2 linked regions of the Casimicrobium huifangae genome follow. The protein of the gene in region 2 interacts with the protein of the main gene of each other region in a pairwise test. Links are inferred from orthologs where the notes say so. Each region holds a gene or a part of one and is shown on either strand. Other genes may lie near its edges.

Region 1 (9,991 bases), 4.1 Mb from region 2 along the record:
GCCATCAGGCGACCACGCGGGCGAGATGATCGGCTCGGTGGAATTGACCACGGCCACCGAATTGGCGCCATCACTGTCGGAGACGATCAACTGAAAGCGGCCGGGCGACTTCGACACATAGGCAAGCCGCGTGCTGAACACGCCTTTCTCGCCGGTCAACTGCTCATAGACGATATCGGCGATGCGGTGGGCGGTGGCACGCAGATCCTTGCTGGCGACCACAAACACCAGGCCGGTCAACTGCGACTGCTTGGGCACATCAACCAGCCGGAAGCTCACGCTGTACTGGCCATTGCCGGTCGGCTGCACGGACCCGATGACAGCAGCGTCCGCGCCTCGCGCCTTGAGATCGGCGAACGGTACAGCGGCAAGCTCGGCGCTGCGCGGCAAGCCATTGCTGTTGACGGTCTTGATCAGGCCGCTGCGGCCGAGATCGGCTTCAATGACCGATGACATTTGCTGTGCGTTGGGGTCGGCGCCCGCGAAGCCGGCCACGGCGACGGGAATCTGCTGGGCACCGACGCCAACGATGTCGATGGTCAATTGGGCGTGCGTGTTGCTGGCGACAAAAAGCGCAGCGAGCGCGAGGAGACGGGCGAATCTTGATGTCATCGGACGCTGCCGCTGATGATGGGGAGAGAGGTGGCGAGTATGCCCTGCGCACGGTCACGTGCGATGACAGCGGCTTCGCGGCTGTCAAAGGGGCCGAGGCGGACGCGGAACAACGCATCGATCTGCTGTACGCGGGGAGTGGTGGCGAGTTCAGCGCTCATTCGCTGTTGGAACACCTGAGCGTTGGCAAAGTTTCCAAACGCGCCAAGTTGCACGTAAAAAGCTTCACCGGCCACCGCGGCTGCTGGGCCGGTTGCAATTGGTGCGGGCTCTGACGGCGGCGATGGTTCGACCGGAGTGGCTGGCTTGATCGCCACCGCTGATGTCGCTGACGCTGAAAACGGCGGCAGCAACAGCTCAAAGTCAACTTCGCCGCTGCCGCCCTGGGCGATACCCAGGCGGTGCGCCGCTGCGTAGGACAAATCAACGACACGGCCCGGATGAAACGGCCCGCGATCATTGATGCGTACGATCACGCTGCGCCCGCTGCGCGGGTTGCTGACGCGTGCGTAGCTCGGCAAAGGCGCGGTCGGATGCGCAGCGGTCATCGCAAACATGTCGTAGACCTCGCCGATGGCGGTCTTCTGCCCGTGAAACTTGCGGCCGTACCACGAGGCAACGCCGCGTTGCCGAAGGGGAGTCAGCGCTGTCAGCGGCGTGTAGTCAACACCGAAAACGTTGTAGGGGCGATTGGCGAAGCGATGCAGGGGCTCCGCGCGCGGTTCGGCATCGGGAATCCGGTCAATGTCTGCGGGCAGGTTTGCTGCCGGGCCGTCGTCCTTGTAGTAGGCACCCGGTCGGGTTCCGGAAGGTGTTGACGGTTTGCTGGCGCCAGTGGTGGCACGTGGAGGCGACTTGCTGGCGCAGCCGCCCAGTCCCAGCAACAGGGCGGCGCCAAACGCGCCAGTGACGAGGCCGATGAGGACGCGATGGCGAGTCAAGAATTCACCAGCTTGCGATGGGTTTGCACACTCATCAGGATACCGACTGCGATAAACAATGTCATCAGCGCCGTGCCACCGAAGCTCATGAACGGCAATGGTACGCCGACGACGGGGAGCATGCCGGTCACCATGCCCATGTTGACGAAGGCATAGGTGAAGAACATCAGCGTCATTGAGCCGGCCATCAGGCGTCCGAACAAGGTGGACGCGTTGGCCGCGATCAGGAAGCAGCGGCCGATCATCAGCAGGTAAAGCAACACCAGAACCGCGCAGCCGAGCAGGCCGAACTCTTCGCCATACACCGCGAAGATGAAGTCGGTGTGCTTCTCCGGCAAAAACTCCAGATGGGTTTGCGTGCCATTGAGCCAGCCCTTGCCGAGCAGTCCGCCGGAGCCGATGGCGATCGCCGCCTGCGTGGTGTGCCAACCTGCGTCCTGGGCGTCCTGCTGGGGGTTGAACACGGTCAGGATACGTTCCTTCTGGTAGTCGTGCAGCCAGTTGAACTCCCACGCGCCCCAAAACGTGAGCCCACCGACCAGCGCGCCACCGACGATGATGCGCCAGTCGAGACCGGCCAGATAGAGCACAAAAAAGCCGGATGCGCCGATCAGCAGCGCGGTACCCAGATCGGGTTGACGCACCACCAGACCGAATGGCAGCGCTACCAGCAAAGCGGCCACCACAAAGTTGCGCCAGTTCATGCTGCCTTCGTGCCGCTCGAAGTACCACGCGAGAATCAGTGGCAAGGCAATCTTCATGATCTCCGACGGCTGGATGTTGCCGACGCCGGGGATTTTCAACCAGCGACGGGCGCCCTTCACCACTTCGCCGCCAACGGCAACGCCCAACAGCAGCACGATGCCAATGGTGTACAGCGGCACCGCAAAACGCGCGATGAATTGCGGCGATAGATTGGCAATCACAATCATGATGGCCACCGCGATCACCACCTTCTGTGATTGCGAAATGACCCGCCCCATCGTCTCGTTGGCAGCGCTGAACAGCACCAGCAGACCGAGTGCCGCGATGGCGGTAACGATGGCGAATAGAAAGGGGTCCAGATGATCAGTCAACTTGGACCACAGTTGCTGCATCATCGTGCACGCCTCACTTCCGCTGCCTGTGCGGCTGCCGCCACTTGTTCGCTGCGATCGACGTTGCGCTTCAGCGCCGCCTCCAGCAGCGATGCGTCAAAGTAGGCGTCCATCACCTTGCGCGCGATCGGCGCCGCTGCCTCCGCGCCAAAGCCGCCGTTTTCAACGAAAGCCACCAGGGCGATTGTCGGCTTTTCGAGCGGTGCCAGCGCGATATACCAGGCGTGATCGCGCAGTCGCTCCGCAATCTGGGAGGCTTTGTATTCGCCGCCGCGCAGACCAAACACCTGAGCTGTGCCAGTTTTGCCGCCGCTGGTGTATTTGGCATTCAGAAACGCGGTGCGACCAGTACCCTCTTTCACCACACCCGCGAGGCCGCGCAGAACGGCGTCGACATGGGCCTCCTTGAGTGGAATGCTGTAGGAGGGGGCCGGCTGCGTCAGTCGTGATTCGCCGGTACGTGCGTCCTGCACCCGCTTCACCAGATGCGGCTTGAACGCCACCCCGCGATTGGCAAGGATTGCGGTGGCGTAGGCCATCTGCAGCGGCGTGAAGGTATTGAAACCCTGCCCGATGCCCAGTGAAACCTGATCGCCGACGTGCAGCTTCGGATCTTTCGGGAAGCGCTTCGCCTTCCATTCGCGCGTTGGCAGGATGCCGGGCAACTCGCCGTCAATATCGATGCCGGTCTTCTGGCCGAAACCGAAGGGCTTCATGAATTTCGCCCACTCGTCGATGTCGGCCTCGGCAGCGACCTGGTAGTAGTAGGTATCGCAGGACACCGCGATCGACTTCACCAGATCAACGGCGCCGTGACCACCCACCTTGTCATCGCGCCAATAGCCGCCGCCAAGCCGGAAGAAGCCGGGGTCGCTGATCGCCTGTTGCGCTGTCCGTATGCCAAGCTCCTGCGCCATCAGCGCCATGAACGGCTTGTAGGTCGAACCGGGCGGGTACGCTCCGCGCAAGGGCCGGTTGAGCAAAGGCTTGTCCTCGGAGGTGTTGAGTGCCTCCCAGTTTTGCGGGTCGATGCCATCGACAAACAGGTTGGGGTCGTAACCCGGCTTGCTGACGAAGGCGAGCACATCGCCCGTTGCCGGCTCGATGGCGACCAGGGCGCCGCGCTTGCTGCCAAAGGCATCCTCAGCAATCTTCTGCAGCCTGATGTCGAGTGACAGCTGCAGATTGTTGCCCGTCAGCGAAGGCTTGCGCGACAGCGTGCGAACCACGCGCCGTGAGGCATCCACCTCGACTTCAGTGGCGCCGGCCGTGCCGTGCAGTTCTTTCTCGTAGGAAAGCTCGATGCCCACCTTGCCGATGTAGTCGGAGCCCTTGTAGTTGGCGGTCAGCCCGGCCGCCTCGATGCGTTCTTTCTCACCCTGACTGATGCGTCCGATGTAGCCAATCACGTGCGAGGCAACTTCGCCAAACGGGTATTGGCGGAACAGCCGCGCCTTGATCTCAATGCCTGGCAGACGGAAGCGGTTGGCCGCGACGCGCGCTACCTCTTCATCACTTAGCCGCGACTTCAGCGGCAAACTGTCATTGGTACGGAATTCTTCGTAGAGCCGTTTGAAGCGGCGACGGTCGCGCGCCGAGATTTCAACGATCTTGCCCACCTCGTCGATGGCCGCGTCAACGTCGGCGATCTTCTGGGGGTTGAGTTCGAGCGTATAGGCCGAATAGTTGGACGCCAGCACCAGCCCATTGCGGTCAGTAATGATGCCGCGATTCGGCGCCTCGGGCTGCACATCAATGCGATTGGCCTCGGCGAGTGTCGCGAAATGGCGATACTGCACCACCTGCAGGTAGAAGAAACGGCCCAGCAATCCGAGGAAGCACAGCACCACAAGGATTGCGGCCAGTGTCAGCCGGCGCTGGTACCAGAAGACTTCCTGATCATAGTTGCGTAGTTCGGCAGCCATGACTTGTTGGTCTCAATCGAGCAGGGAGCGCACACGCTGCGGCCACTGCAGCAATGCGGAAATGATTGGCCAGATCAGCGCGCTGCTGAAGCTGCCCAGTACCAGTGCTGCACTCGGCAGCGACGCGCCGCTCATCAAGCGCAGCACCAGCACGACAGCCTGCGCGATCAGCAGCAGCCCAAGCACATGCAGCGCCTGCTGCCAGAGCGGGAAGCGCAATACCCGGCGATGAAAATATCCAGCGGCAAAACCAAGAATTGCATATGCCAGCGCATGCTGGCCAAACAGATTGGCTTCTACGACATCGGTCAGCAAGCCGCAAGCCCAGGCAACGCCCACCCCGATCCAGCGGGGCTGGTGAATTGCCCAGTACAGCAGCACCAGGGCGAAAAAGTCGGGGCGCATTGCCAGCGCAAATCCGGATAACGGCAGCAGGTTGGCGGTGAAGGCCAGCGCCAGCGTCAGCGCGACGAACCACGGCTTTGGCGCCAGCAGGATGTCCTCCGGCTTGGCGATCTTGAACAGTGGAGAATCGGGCAGGTGCAGGAAGCTCATCGGCGTTTTTTGCTGGGCGCTTCTTTGGCGACATCTGCGGCAGGGCGCGGCGGTGGTGCGGCCGGTTTGTCGAGGACCAGCACTGCGTCAGCACTGAGCAGACCAGCGGTTGGCGTGCACTTGATCACGGCAAACGGGTTTTCCGCCGAGCGCTGCACGCTGGCGATGGTTGCGACGCGAATGTTGGCGGGATAGAGGCCGTCGATGCTTGAGGTGAGCAATATGTCACCCTCCTTGACATCGACATTGCTGGCAACGTAACTGAGCTCGGGCGAGAGCCCGGGGCCACGGCCGTACAGCAGGGCCCGGTTGCCGGTGCGCTCGACCTTCACCGGCACCGCGAAATCCTTCTCGGTGATCAGGGTGATTTCAGCAAACAGCGGATGAACCCGGGTCAACTGCCCGAGAAGGCCCCGCTCATCAACGACTGCCGAGCCCGGTTCGAACGTCTGGGTGACTTGCCGTTCGACGAATGCCTTCTGCGAAAACGGGTCGCGCCCGAGATAAACGACCCGACTGGCCTGTGCCTTGATGTTCGCCGCCTGTGACATCAGCAGCAGCTTTTGCAGGCGCTCCGACTCCTGCCTGGCGGCGACGTGGGCCTGCTGTGCGAGCGACGCCTGCAGCAGATCGGCCTTGAGCCGGGTGTTTTCCTCACGCAACTCGGCGCGGGTGTCGAAGAATTCTCCAATACTCGTGGCAATCTGCCCAGGTATCAGCGCGGCCTGTTGCACCGGGTACACGACGGTGGCAATGGCCATGCGTACCGTTTCCAGCGTCTTGAAACGTGCATCGATGAACATCAACGCAAGCGAAATTACGCCGAAGAATGTGAGCCGCGCGATCGGGCTCGGACCGCGCTTGAAAAAGCGCGGCGGCTCGGAGGGCAACGAGGTTACGCGGCCTTGCATACTGCCTGCAGAAAAACAGGCGTGAGTCGCCCACCTACGCTTGCTCTGTCAAAGCGCGGGTGGCCAAACATCACGCGTAGAGACCTCAGTCGGTGGTGAAAATGGAAGACAGGCGATCGATGTTTTCGAGCGCCTTGCCACAGCCGCGCACCACACAGGTGAGCGGGTCTTCTGCCACTACCACGGGCAGGCCGGTTTCTTCCATCAGCAGACGGTCGAGGTCGCGCAGCAGCGCGCCGCCGCCGGTCAGCACCATGCCCTTTTCGGCGATGTCAGCACCGAGTTCAGGCGGCGTGCGCTCAAGCGCCTGCTTGACGGCGCTGACGATCGCGTTGAGCGGATCGGTCAGGGCTTCGAGAATCTCGTTGGACGACACGGTGAACGCGCGCGGGATGCCTTCGGCGAGGTTGCGGCCCTTGATCTCCATGTCGCGCACTTCGCTGCCGGGGAACGCGGAGCCGATCGTCTTCTTGATCGTCTCGGCGGTCGTCTCGCCGATCAGCATGCCGTAGTTGCGGCGGATGTAGTTGATGATCGCTTCATCGAACTTGTCGCCGCCAACGCGTACTGAACCAGCGTAAACCATACCGCCCAGCGAGATCACGCCAACCTCGGTAGTGCCGCCGCCGATGTCTACCACCATCGAGCCGGTCGCGTCGGAGATTGGCAAGTCGGCACCGATCGCGGCCGCCATCGGCTCCTCAATCAGGAACACCTTGGACGCGCCGGCACCGAGCGCCGACTCGCGGATCGCGCGACGTTCAACCTGGGTCGAGCCGCAGGGCACGCAGATGATGATGCGCGGACTCGGGCTGAACATCTTGCTGTCGAGCACCTTGCGGATGAACTGCTTCAGCATCTGCTCGGTCACGTTGAAGTCGGCGATCACGCCGTCTTTCATCGGGCGGATGGCCGTGATGTTGCCCGGCGTGCGGCCCAGCATCTGTTTGGCCGAGAGACCGACGTCCTGAATAACGCGCTTGCCGTTGGGACCGCCTTCCTGGCGGATCGCGACAACGGAGGGCTCATCGAGGACGATGCCCTTGCCGCGTACGTAAATCAGCGTGTTCGCTGTGCCAAGATCAATGGCGATGTCGGTGGAAAGATAACTGCTTAGAAACTTGAACATGACTTGGGTCTGCGGACACTCTTGTTGGGCCAGGCGCAGCAGACGCGACCACAGTCGCGCGCGGCACAAGGCATTTCGGCCTGACGCGCGAATCGCACTCAGGCCAGTAAACGAAATCCCCCGGAAACATCGACTGCAAGCCCTTTCCGGCGACGGTAGGGCCTACATTGCTTAGCCCGATATGTTACCCTACCAGACTTAAACAAACAGATATTCGACCCTGCGCCAAACGGCCTGCCGTCCCGATTCAAGCGGGTTTCAGGCGCCTCCGGACCGGGGCGACTCCTCCGACATGAGTCTCACCACCCAGGACATTGAGCGGATCGCGCATCTCGCGCGCATTGCCGTGACCCCCGTCGACGTGGCCGACGTGCAGGCCAAGCTCACCGGCATCTTCAAACTGATCGACGAGATGCAGTCCGTCAATACGCACGGCGTTGAGCCGATGTCGCACGGGCTCGACATGGTGCTGCGCCTGCGCGACGACGTCGTCACCGAAGTGAATCAGCGCGACAAGTTTCAGAAGAACGCGCCGGCTGCTGCAGACGGCTATTACCTCGTACCCAGGGTGATCGAGTAATGAGCTGGAACACCTTTGCCACTGTTGCCGAGACCAAGCGAGCCCTCGATGAAAAGAAGGTCAGTGCCGTCGAACTCGCCGAACACTACCTGGCCCGCGCCGATGTACTGAATCCGACGCTCAACGCCTACATCACCCTTGACCGCGAGAAGACGCTGGCCGAGGCAAAGGTGGCCGACGCCCGTCGTACGTCCGGGGATACTGCGCCCCTGCTTGGCGTGCCGATTGCGCACAAGGACATTTACCTGATCGACGGCTGGCGCACCACTTGCGGCTCGCGCATGCTGGAGAACTTCGTCGCGCCCTACACCTCGACCGTTGTCGCCAACATGGCTGCGGCCGGCATGGTCACGCTCGGCAAGCTCAACATGGACGAGTTCGCGATGGGCTCGTCCAACGAGACCTCGTACTTCGGTACTGTCAAGAACCCCTGGGACCTGTCGCGCGTGCCGGGTGGCTCGTCGGGGGGGTCGGCAGCGGCGGTTGCGGCGGGCCTCGCCCCGGCCTCGACCGGCACCGACACCGGCGGCTCGATCCGGCAGCCGGCAATGTTCTGCAATCTCACGGGCCTCAAGCCGACTTACGGCGTGTGCTCGCGCTTCGGCATCATCGCCTTCGCGTCCTCGCTTGACCAGGCCGGCCCGTTCGCCCAGACCGCCGAAGACTGCGCGCTGCTGCTCAACGCGATGGCCGGTTTTGATCCGCATGATGCGACTTCGCTCGACCGCCCGCGCGAGGACTACAGTCGCGATCTCGCCAAGCCGCTCGCCGGCCTGCGCATCGGCCTGCCCAAGGAATTCTTCGGCGAAGGCGTGGCACCCGATATTGCCAAGGCCGTGGACGCCGCGCTCGACGTCTACCGCAAGCTCGGCGCGACGACGGTCGAAATCTCGCTGCCCAACGTCAAGTACTCGGTGCCCGCGTACTATGTCGTGGCCCCGGCTGAGGCCTCGAGCAATCTGTCGCGTTACGAAGGCGTGCGCTTCGGCCATCGTGCCGAACAGTACGACGACCTGCTCGACATGTACAAGAAGAGCCGCGCCGAAGGCTTCGGCGCCGAGGTGAAGCGCCGCATCCTGATCGGCACCTATGTGCTGTCGCACGGCTACTACGACGCCTACTACCTGCAGGCCGGCAAGCTGCGCCGGCTGATCGCCGAGGACTTCAAGCGCGCCTACGAGGTGTGCGACCTGGTGATGGGCCCGACGGCACCCGAGAGCGCGTTCCAGTTCGGCGCCAAGAGCGATGATCCGGTCAAGATGTACCTCAACGACATCTTCACCATCTGTGCCAACCTTACGGGACAGCCGGCGATGAGCCATCCGTGCGGCACCGACGACAACGGTCAGCACGTGGGCATGCACGTCATCGGCAACTATCTCGACGAGGCGCGCATGTTGAACGCGGCGCATCAGTTTCAACTGGCGACGGACTGGCACAAGCGCCATCCGTCCATCTGAGCACGAACATGGCACAGTGGGAAATCGTCATCGGTCTTGAAACGCACGTGCAGTTGACCACGGCGTCGAAGATTTTTTGTGGTTGCAGCACCGCCTTTGGTGCGGCGCCGAACACCCAGGTTGGAGTCGTAGGCCTCGCCATGCCCGGCGCCTTGCCGGTCATGAACCGTGGTGCTGTCGAGCGCGCTGTGAAGTTCGGCCTCGCCATCGGCGCGAAGATCAATCAGCGCTCGATCATGGCGCGCAAGAATTACTTCTACCCTGACCTGCCGAAGGGCTATCAGATCTCGCAATTCGAGACGCCGATCGTGCAGGGCGGTGGCCTCACCATCACGCTCGACGACGGCGCTACCAAGTTCATCGAGCTCACCCGCGCCCACCTCGAGGAAGACGCCGGCAAGAGCGTGCATGATTTGTTCGACGGCCAGTCCGGGGTTGACCTCAACCGCGCCGGTACGCCGCTGCTCGAGATCGTGACCGAGCCGGTGATGCGCTCGGCCAAAGAGGCGATCGCCTACGCGCGCACGCTGCACAACCTCGTGCGCTATCTCGACATCTGCGACGGCAACATGCAGGAAGGCTCGTTCCGGTGCGACGTCAACGTCTCGGTGCGCCCGATCGGCCAGCAGGAGTTCGGCACCCGCCGCGAAATCAAGAACCTGAACAGCTTCAAGTTCATGCAGCAGGCCATCGACTACGAGGTGCGTTGGCAGATCGAGCAGATCGAGGACGGCAAGAAGATCGTGCAGGCCACGGTGCTGTTCAACCCGGACACCGGCGA
Region 2 (10,103 bases):
GCGAGCATTCATTTCTTCGGCGCCTTCTGCGCATCCTTGGCCTTGCGCTGGGCGGCGACTTCCTCGTCGTCGAGGTAGCGGAAGGTCTTGGCCACGGCCTCCATGGTGAGCACCATGTCCTTCGGATCCTTGTTCGTAATCGCGATGTCGTTCAGCGTAACGATGCGCGAAAGCTGCGAAACATCGCTGGCAAACGCGCCAATGTCGTGGTAATTGCCAGTGACACGCACATCGACCGGCAGCTCGGCGTAGAAGTCCTGTAGCCGCTCCTGGCTAGGTTTGAAGAGTTCAAACTGCAAGCCGCGACCCAGACCCGCCTGGTTGATGTCGGAAAGCAAAGCGTCCATCTCGCTCTTGCTGGGCAACTGGCGCAACAAGGCGCCAAACTGCTGCTCAACTTCTTTTAACTGCTGGATGTGAAGATCGAGATTGATCGCCTGTGCTTTTTTTGCTGTGTATTCCTGACGCAGCGTTTGTTCCTGGTTTTGTTTGCCCTCGAGTTCCTCGTACTGTGGCATCCACCCGAAATAAGCAGCAGCGCCAAGCAACACCAGAATCAGCAGCAAGACCGCTGCAATCTTTGCCGGGAGAGGCCAGACCCCGATGTCACGCGGGTTCAGGCGTCGGATTTCGTCTAAAGTCATAGCTGCGCCCTATTTCGTGATTGCCTGCATGACCTTTTCGCGCGAACTCGGCGCCGCTGGCGTTGCGGCGGTCGCAGGCGTCGGGCCGGCCTTGGCGGGGGCCTCGATACCCTTAAGGCTGATGTTGAGGCTGAATTCGTTGGTGCGCTGCTGGTTTTTGTCGTTCACCGCCTTGATCTCCACCAGCTCGGCGTTTTGCAGGTAAGGCGATGATTCAAGGTTGCGCATTAATGTGGAAACCCGTGCGTTTGACTGCGCAAGCCCGATCAGATTGATTTTTTGACCGTTCTGCTTGACTGCTTTCAGGTACACCCCATCCGGCAGTTGGCGCACCAACTGGTCAAGCAGTTTTACCGATGCGCTTCGGTTGACCTGCAGGGTCTCGACGACCTGCTTGCGGGCCAGCAGCGCGGCGGTCTGATCCTTCAGTTTTTTGATTTCGTCAATCTGCTCGGTGAGCTTCTTGTTCTCGGCAACCAGCAGATCGTTGCGGCGCTGTTGTGATGCGATGCGCTCATCGAGATAGAGTTTGCCGACATACCAGAGGGCCGCAACCCCGATCACGGTGCCAATCAGGATGAGATTGAATTCGCGCTTGCGCAGCGCGCGTTTCGCCGCGCGGTGCGGCAGCAGGTTGATGCGAATCATGCGTCAAACCTCCGCATTGCGAGACCGCAGGCAACGAGCAGCGCTGGCGCATCAGCCGCCAGCTGACGCGACTTCACACCCGGACTTAAGCCCATCTCTGAAAAGGGGTTGGCAACTGAGGCAACCACGTTGGTCCGTCGTGATACTGCATCGGCGAGGCCAGGGAGCGAAGCGCAACCACCGGCCAGCAACATGTAGTCAAGCTGGCCCTGCGCGCTGGAGGTCAGGAAGAACTGCAAAGCCCGCGCCGCTTCGATCGCCAAGGTATCAACATAGGGGCGCAGGACATCGTTGTCGTAGTTTGCCGGAAGATTGCCGGAACGCTTGGCTGCTTCGGCTTCTTCGTTGGTCATGTTGTAGGCCCGCTGGATTTCCTGCGTCAGCTGATTGCCACCAAAGGGGCTCTCGCGCATGAAAATCTGCTCGTCATTGCGGAAAACATAAAACCGCGTCGAGGTGGCGCCAACGTCCAGTACCCCGATGTTCTGGTCGATCCCTTTGCCGGGCAGCGCCTCCGCCATCAGTTCGTACGCGCTCATCACCGCCATCGCCTCGACGTCCATTACGGCAGGTTTGAGGCCGGCGGACTCCAGCGCAGCGACGCGATCCTCCACCTTTTCCCGGCGGGCGGCGGCGATCATCACCTCAACCTGGGTGTCATCGTTGGCAACCGGGCCGATAACCGCGTAGTCGAGGTTAACTTCGTCAAGTGCGAAAGGAATGTACTGATTCGCCTCGCCTTCTACCGCCTGCTCAAGATCGTCTTCCCGCTCGGTCGCTGGCAGCGTAATGCGCTTGGTGATCACCATACTGGTCGGAAGTGCCGCGGCAGCACCCTTTGTGCGCGAACCGAGCTTGCGCAACGCCCGCTCAATTGCCGCCCCGACCGCCTCAACATTGGCGATATTGCCGTCGGTGACCGAATCTCGCGGCAGAGGCTCAATCGTGTAACGACTGAGTTCGGGTTTTTGCCGAGTCCCCGCCAACTCGACCAGCTTCACCGAGGTGCTGCTGATGTCAACGCCGATGAGCGGGGTACTTTTTGCCCCAAATGCGCCCCGGAGCTGAGCCAAAAAATCTTTTTGCATTGAGAGTTTAGGCCACTTTTGTCGCCTGAAACTTTAAGTTGAGTGAGGAGTGTTGCATAAGGCTCGCGCCGTGGCAAGCCGTGCCCCGGATTTGGCAGCCTATAATCGGCGAAAAAAACAACATTGGCATAACAGCAGTCTTGCGGCGGCGACCTCGCGGCATGGCGGGAATAATCAGCCAGAATCAGCCTCCGGGGGAAATAAGGGACGTCAATGTTCAAGCGTTGGGTGGTGTACCTTGCTTCCGTATTGGGGGGGCTGCTGCTGGTAGGCGGCGTGCTCGGAACCCTTGTCTGGGCGTTGATCAGCGCCCGCTTGCCGTCGCTTGACGTCCTGACCGACTATCAGCCCAAGCTCCCGCTTCGCGTGCTGTCGGAGGAGGGCACGGTGCTGGCCGAGTTCGGCGAGGAGCGGCGCAGCATCGTCAAGCTGGCCGAGGTGCCGGTCCATGTCCGCCAGGCAATCCTCGCTGCGGAAGACGCCAATTTCTACGAGCACTCCGGCGTTGACTGGCTTGCCGCGCTGCGCGCTGCCTACACCAACACCATGGGCGGACCACGGTCTGGCGCCGGCACTATCACCATGCAGGTGGCCCGCAATTTCTTCCTCACGCGGGAACGTTCCGGGGTTGCCGGTTACCTGAGAAAAGCCAATGAGGTAGTGCTCACTTTCAAAATTGAGCGCGACCTGACTAAAGATCAGATTCTTGAGCTGTACATCAACCAGATCTACCTGGGGCAGCGGGCGTATGGTTTCGCCGCGGCTGCCAAGGCGTATTACGGCAAGCCGCTGGAAAAAGTCACCGTCGCTGAAGCTGCCATGCTGGCCGGGCTGCCCAAGGCCCCATCGTCGTTCAATCCTTTCGTCAACCCGAAGCGGGCTGCCCTGCGTCAGCAATACGTGCTGCGCCGGATGCACGAGCTGGACTATCTGAACGACGCCAACTACAAGGCGGCGCTCGCGGCCCCGCCGACGCTCAAGACTGACACTGGGCCTACCGTCCATTCCGAGTACCTGAACGAGATGGTTCGCCAGTTCGTGTTCGATCTGGTGGGGGAAACCGCCTATACACGCGGGCTTTCGGTCACCACCACCATCAAGGCACGCGATCAGGAGGCGGCCTACCAGGCGCTTCGCCGTGGCGTCCTGGACTACGAGCGGCGGCAGGCGTTCCGCGGCCCCGAAGGTTACGTCGAACTGCCGGCGCCGCCGAAAGACGGCAAGGAGACGAAAGAGTCAAAGGAAGCCCTCGCCGAAGCAATCGAAACCGCGTTCTCGCAGTTTCCCGACGCCGATGACCTGCTGACCGCCGTCGTGCTCGAAGCCAGTCCGAAGCGTGTGATCATCACCCGTGGCGAAGGCGAAACCTACACCCTGGAAGGCGAGGCGATCCGCTTCGTGCGCAATGCGCTGGCCGAAAACGCCTCGTCCGGCGAGCGCCTGCGCCGCGGCGCCGTGCTGCGCATGACGCAGGATGAAAAGGGCGCCCCGCGCCTGACGCAACTGCCACAGGTGGAAGCGGCACTGGTGGCACTGGATCCGAACGACGGCGCCGTGCGCAGCCTGGTCGGCGGCTTCGATTTCGGTAAAAACCAGTACAACCACGTCACTCAGGCGAGCCGGCAACCCGGTTCCTCGTTCAAGCCGTTCATCTATTCGGCGGCGCTGGAGAAGGGCATTACCTCGACTACCGTCATCAACGACGCGCCTTTGTTCTTCCCGGCCGCGCAGACTGGCGGCGAGGATTGGGAGCCAAAAAACTACGACGGCAAATTCGAAGGCCCGATGCGGGTGCGTACCGCACTGGCGAAATCGAAGAACATGGTCTCCATCCGTGTGCTGCGCTCGATCGGGCCGAGCTACGCCCAGGACTACATCACCAAGTTCGGCTTTGACCCGAAGCAACACCCGGCCTATCTGACGCTCGCGCTTGGCGCAGGCCAGACCAATCCAATGCAGATGGCCGCCGCGTACTCGGTGTTCGCCAACGGTGGCTACCGCGTCAAGCCCTACTTCATCAAGAAGATCGTCGATCCGAAGGGCACCGTCATCTTCGAAGAATCGCCGGTGGTGGCGGGCAAGGACGCCGAGCAGGCGATCGACCCGCGTAACGCCTTCATCATGACCACCATGCTGCGCGACGTGGTGCGCGCCGGCACCGCCGCCAAGGCGATGGCGCTAGGCCGTGGCGATCTGGCTGGCAAGACGGGCACCACCAACGACAGCGTGGACGCCTGGTTCGCCGGATTCAATCAGTCGCTGGTGGGCGTCGCCTGGGTTGGCTTCGACCAGCCGAAGTCGCTTGGCGAACGCGAGACCGGTGGCGGCGTTGCGCTGCCGATCTGGATCAACTACATGAAGACGGCGCTGAAAGGCGTGCCGGAAATCCCGCTCAAGCCGCCGGGCGGCGTGGTCAGCGCCACGGTCAGCGGCGACGGCGAGGGGCTGGTGGATACTGGTGCGGTGTCGGACTGGTTCTACTCCGAGTTCCCACCGCGCCGCTTTGTCGATCCGCTCACCGGCAACGAAGGCGGTCGCAGCAAGCAGGACGAAGAGGTGCGGCAGCAGCTGTTCTGACAGGCGCCAAAGCCTCGTCCACGCGGCGCCTGCCCGATCCCTATGGCCCACGAACGCGCTACGCTGGCGGCGACGGCCGCCCGCATCATTGTCGAATCCGAGCTGACCGACTGGGCGCTGGCGCGCCGCAAGGCAGCGGCCGAACTCGGGCTCGCCGCACACGGCACGCCACAGCCCTCCGACGCCGAAATCATCGCCGAAATCCAGACTTGGCAAGCGCTTTACGGCGGCGCGGAGTGGGTGGCCCAACTGCGGGCGCAGCGCGAGTACGCGCTGGAGGCGATGCAGGCCTTGCAGCGCTTCAATCCGGCACTGGTTGGCCCGGTGGCCGAGGGCTGGGCGCATGCCGGCAGCGAAATCCGCATCGAGCTGACACCCGACAACCCCAAAGAAGTCGAGTACGCGTTGATCGACCTCGACGTCGAGTTCACGCCGCATCTCGGTCGCGATGGCGTGGCGCAGTACGAAATCGTCGATGGCGACTGGCCGATGCGGCTGGTCGTGCGCGAAGGCGGGCGCGCGCCCGACCCACGCCACAAGCATCGTCTCAGCGGCTCGCAACTGCAGCAGCTTTTGCGCTAAAGCCCTATTTGAAAAGGGCTCAGGGCCTCAAACGGCAATAGTCGACTATTGCCGTTTCTTGCCCATACGCCATATGCCGCCGTAGCTCCGCTGAAAAGCTGACTATCGTCCTGTGCTGACGAAGCCGCAGCCGAACAAATCGTTACAAACGATAAGGCGATGAAACCGCTTGTTTTGCGCTGCCGCGAGTCCATGTAGCGGTCAGGCGCTGAAGAGCGTTTCTTCCTCCTCATCACATTCAGCAAGGAATCAGGACATGAAAAAGATCGTGAAATCCGCCCTCATTGCATCCACGCTCATCGCGGCCGGCGCCAGCCTCGCCCACGACGGCCCGATGGGTGGCGACGGCATGCACAAGGGCATGGGGCCGATGGGCCAGGGCATGGGCATGCAGCGCCAGCCGGTCGACATCGCCAAAATTTTGAACCTCGACGCCGCCCGCGCCGACAAGGTCAACGCCATCCTCGCCGACGAACGCAAGGAGCGTCAAGCGCTGTGGGAGTCGCGCAAGACCGCCGGCCATGACGACGCCAGCAAGCAGGCCTTCCGCGACAAGATGATCGCCCTGCGCGACAGTACCAAGACCAAATTGACCGCAGTGCTCACTGCCGATGAACTGCAGAAGCTGCGTGACGCTACCGCCGGGCACCGCATGCATCGTGGCCACGGGCCGCAGCCGCAGGGTGGCGAACACAAGCACGGCTAACCGCGCACGACCCAGTCACCAACCCCGGCCGCTTCACGGCGCCCGGGGTTTTTTGTTGCCAGCAGCAACTGCGTGATCGTCCGCGAACACACTTTCTTACAAACCAGCTGGTCCAATCGCGGCTTTTTTCCGTCGTCGAGCGTTCAAATAGTCACCAAGGCAATCAGCGCTACCCAACCCCCTTACTCTGACCGGCAGCGCTCCGTTTCATCAAGAACCGCGTGACGGAAGTCACCACGCCAACGAAAGAGAGACCGCAATGAAACTGTTCAAGACCACCCTCATCGCAGCAGCATTGCTTGCTACCGGCGCCGCATTCGCAGGCCCTGGCGGCATGGGCATGCATCAGCCGGGCGAGCGCATCGTCAAGATTCTCAATCTCGATGCCAACCGCGCGGCACAGGTGACCGCCATCATGACCGACGCGCAGAACCAGCGCCGTACCGTGTTCGAGTCGATGAAAGGCAAGCGCGGCGATCCGGCCGCCCGCGAAGCCGCCCACGCACAGATGAAAGCCATCGGCGACGGCACCAAGGCCAAGCTTGCGCAAGTGCTGACCCCGGACGAAATGGCCAAACTGAAGGAAGCACGCAAGGCGATGCGCGGCCACGGACCCGCCCGCGGCTAGACGACAACGCCAAAAGGAAAAAGGCAAGCCCGCAAGGCTTGCCTTTTTTGCGCGCGGCGCGCGCGTTAGCGGTTGGTGCGCATGCCGCAGTGCAGGTTCAGATAATCGCGAATGCTGTCCCAATCCGCTCGCGTTGCGCTTGGGCTGAAGGTGATGCCGTTGGTGACCGCCGTGCCGGTGAGGCCCATCGCCGCGCGCGAGAACAGCAGGCCGTCGGTGGTCGCCAATATTGCACCATCGCCGTCAATGTCCATTGTGCAGCGGGCGCCAGTGTAGGCATCGCCCTGAAACCGGTTCACGCAAAAGTCGTAGTTGGCGCCCGTTGATGCCGAGCAAACGGATGCAACGATGATGCCGCCATCGGCCTCCAGCGCAACTGCGCTGCCCAGGCTCACTCCGCCACTTGGCGCGAAGATGAATTTGCCGTTGCCGCTGCCAGCGATGTCAAAACTCGCGTCAAGCTCGCCGTATGAATCAAGGCGTGCCAGACAGAGCTTGGTTCGCGCCTCGGCGGCGACATAGCAGCCGCCGACCACAACGATTTTTCCATCCGGTGCGAGGGCACTGGCGTAGGCGCTGCTGCCATCGGCGGAGACAGCGAAGCTGAACTTGCCACTTCCCGCTGCACCTGGGCCGCGGAACGAGTTGTCGAGCCCGGGAATGTTGGGGTTTTTGCGCAGGAAGCAGAACTCACGGACGCTCGAGGCGTTGTCACACTCGCCAACGACCACCACCTTGCCGTCGGGTTGAAAGTGTGCAGACGACACCATGTCAGTGCTGGGACCAATAGCGGTGGTCGTTCCCAGCGCGTTATTGGTGCCGTTGTGATTGAAGCCTTCAAAGCAGAAGTCATCGCTGCATCCGCCGACAACATAGAAGCTGTTGTCTGGCGTGAGCAAAATCGAATTTCCGTAATCCACTCCAGCCGTGCGGCTCTTGATGAACCGGCCGTTGCTGGACAAATTGGGGCCCACCAGTGTGCTGTCCCACGCGCCGGTCGGCGTGAAGCGCGCCACACAAAACTCGGTGCTGGCACCTTCGACACAAGCCCCGGCCACGATGATGCGACCATCTGCCAGAAGCGCCATCGACCGCAGGATGTCGTTGCCGAGCCCTATCGCGATGTGGAAACGGCCAGCGCCGGTGCCATTCGGCCCGACAAACGTCGGGTCGAGCGCTCCTGCGCTGGAATATCGTGCGAGGCAAAAATTCCTTTTGCCGCCGCTGGCTGCACTGTCACACGTCCCGGCAACCACAATCTTGCCGTCCGGTTGAATGGCAATGGCCAGTATGTTGTCGTTCCCCGGACCGATGAACGTGAGCAGCTTGCCGGTGCTGTTGAAGCTGGTGTCGAGCGAGCCGTCTTTGTTGAGGCGAACGATGCAGACGTAATAGAACGAGGGGTTCTTGCAGGCGCCGGCGACCACGATTTTTCCATCGGGCTGAATGGCCACCGCCGACGGTTGATCGTCGGTGGTGTTCGACGGGGTGAAGTAGATCGCACCGTGCGCTGCGGCAAACGCCGCGTCGTGCCCCCCAGGCATGGCGTGAGTGCGTGTGAGCAGCGTGAGCGAAAGCAACAGCAACGAAACAAATCGAAGCAGCTTCATCGTTTTGAACCCTCATTTATTTGGCGCCGCAGCGAGGCTGACGCCTTGATTTCTGGTCTATCCAGGCGGAAAGACGAAGTGCCTTGTCCGTTTGCGCCAGGCGCCGGCTCTTTAGTGAAGCCAGCAGCAAACCACCTCAGCGCCGCTGTTCTGCCCGCCACGTCGCTACGGGATCACCATCGCGCATTGCGTCACCAGATAGGTGCGGATCGCAGCCCAGTTTGAACGCAGCGCGTTGGGCGCAAACGTGATGCCGCTGGTCACCGCGCTGCCCGTCATGCCCAGCGCGATGCGCGCATGCATGAGTGAATCGGTCGTTGCCGACACCACACCGTCGCCGTCGATATCAAGCGAACAGTTGCGCGCCTCCGACGGGAAACCGTGGTAGCGCGCCACCAGAAAATCGCCTTTGGTACTGTCTCCTGACTGCGCCTGTGGTGCCGCCAGCACTACCTTGCCATCGGGTTGCATGACGGCTGCGCTCCAGCCACGCGCTTGGCCGTCGATATACCAGCTACCGGCCAGCGGCGAAATCATAGCGGCAACAAGTGCGCCAGCAGGGGAGTAGTAGAACGCCCTGCGGCCATCAATACCAGCGCCTGGATTGGACCACCCGGCCAGAACAAAGCTGCCGTCAAAAGCCAGCGCGAGTCCACCGGAAAGGGTCTCGTACGACGTCGTTCCGCCGGGGCCAAAGACGCCCCGGTGGCGAACGACGCGTCCAGCGTGCCGTCCGGGTTGTAACGCGCACCGCAAGTCGCTGAACCGCACTCCGCACCGACCAGAATCTTGCCGTTGTGCAGCAGCGCCAGGCTGTAGGCGCGATTGTGCATGCTGGCCACCGCCTGGGTCACGACACGGCCGCTTCCACCGCCGAAGGTTCCGTCGAGCGCAGTGCCATTGGCAAGAAAGCGGGCGACACAAATGTTGTCATACGTACCCGCGTCGCAATAGCCCGCCGCCACGATTTTGCCGTCGGTCTGGATGGCAACCGCATTGGCGCCCTGATTGATGGCACCGCCGCCGAAGGAAGCCGTCACCATCCCTGTGGTGTTGAAAGTGGTGTCCAGTGTGCCGTTGGCATTGAGCCGGACAAGACAAAAGTCGGCCGCCGTCGGGCTCGCGAATCCCGTGCACACACCGGCCAGCACAATCTTGCCATCGGTTTGCAGTGCCACTGCTTTAGCAACATCGCCACCGCTGGTCACATTGGGCAAAGTCCAGCCCGCGCTGGTGCCGAATGCACTGTCGAGGCTGCCGTCGGCCATGAACCGGGCCGCGCACATGGTTGCGGTCAGGCCAACAATGCAGTTGCCCACCACCACAATCTTGCCATCCGGTTGCAACGCCGCACTGTAGGCTGTGAGAGTGGTGCTGGCCCGTGTCTCGTTGACTCGTCCGCCGATGCCGAAGCTGCTGTCGAGCGTCCCGTCCGTGTGATAACGCACCAGGCAGAAATTGTTGTCACAGGCGCCCACCACCACGATCTTGCCGTCGGGTTGCAGCATCATCGCGCGGGCACGGTCGTCACCGGCACCGGTACTCACCGCTGTCGAGACAAAGCCGACACCACCAAACGAGGTATCGAGGCTGCCCGGCGTTTGCGCCAGCGCGGCCGGC

What was found.
Region 1: the proteins of FKL89_RS01135 (region 2) and mrdA interact in binary tests that used the Escherichia coli proteins (3 or more experiments, as listed by UniProt). The link is inferred for Casimicrobium huifangae from one-to-one orthologs.

Annotation. Positions count from the first base shown.
Region 1 is NZ_CP041352.1:4,367,994-4,377,984, reverse strand. What follows is about bases 2,113-5,021. They hold mrdA (penicillin-binding protein 2), read right to left. Parts: upstream 4,576-5,021; coding sequence 2,650-4,575; downstream 2,113-2,649. Other genes in these bases: mreD (rod shape-determining protein MreD), read right to left, coding at 4,588-5,021; rodA (rod shape-determining protein RodA), read right to left, coding at 2,113-2,653. Outside these bases: Tol-Pal system beta propeller repeat protein TolB, read right to left, coding at 1-612; FKL89_RS19765 (septal ring lytic transglycosylase RlpA family protein), read right to left, coding at 609-1,553; more of rodA, read right to left, coding at 1,550-2,112; more of mreD, read right to left, coding at 5,022-5,130; rod shape-determining protein MreC, read right to left, coding at 5,127-6,041; FKL89_RS19740 (rod shape-determining protein), read right to left, coding at 6,127-7,170; Asp-tRNA(Asn)/Glu-tRNA(Gln) amidotransferase subunit GatC, read left to right, coding at 7,463-7,750; Asp-tRNA(Asn)/Glu-tRNA(Gln) amidotransferase subunit GatA, read left to right, coding at 7,750-9,210; Asp-tRNA(Asn)/Glu-tRNA(Gln) amidotransferase subunit GatB, read left to right, coding at 9,219-9,991. UniProt on the Escherichia coli protein: Catalyzes cross-linking of the peptidoglycan cell wall. Responsible for the determination of the rod shape of the cell. Is probably required for lateral peptidoglycan synthesis and maintenance of the correct diameter during lateral and centripetal growth.
Region 2 is NZ_CP041352.1:243,554-253,656, forward strand. What follows is about bases 2,255-5,275. They hold FKL89_RS01135 (penicillin-binding protein 1A), read left to right. Parts: upstream 2,255-2,593; coding sequence 2,594-4,957; downstream 4,958-5,275. Other genes in these bases: FKL89_RS01130 (pilus assembly protein PilM), read right to left, coding at 2,255-2,365; FKL89_RS01140 (hypothetical protein), read left to right, coding at 5,000-5,275. Outside these bases: FKL89_RS01115 (pilus assembly protein PilP), read right to left, coding at 1-12; FKL89_RS01120 (type IV pilus inner membrane component PilO), read right to left, coding at 9-644; FKL89_RS01125 (PilN domain-containing protein), read right to left, coding at 654-1,292; more of FKL89_RS01130, read right to left, coding at 1,289-2,254; more of FKL89_RS01140, read left to right, coding at 5,276-5,539; FKL89_RS01145 (hypothetical protein), read left to right, coding at 5,796-6,245; FKL89_RS01150 (hypothetical protein), read left to right, coding at 6,505-6,873; FKL89_RS01155 (hypothetical protein), read right to left, coding at 6,939-8,483; FKL89_RS01160 (hypothetical protein), read right to left, coding at 8,649-9,020; FKL89_RS01165 (delta-60 repeat domain-containing protein), read right to left, coding at 9,017-10,103. UniProt on the Escherichia coli protein: Cell wall formation. Synthesis of cross-linked peptidoglycan from the lipid intermediates.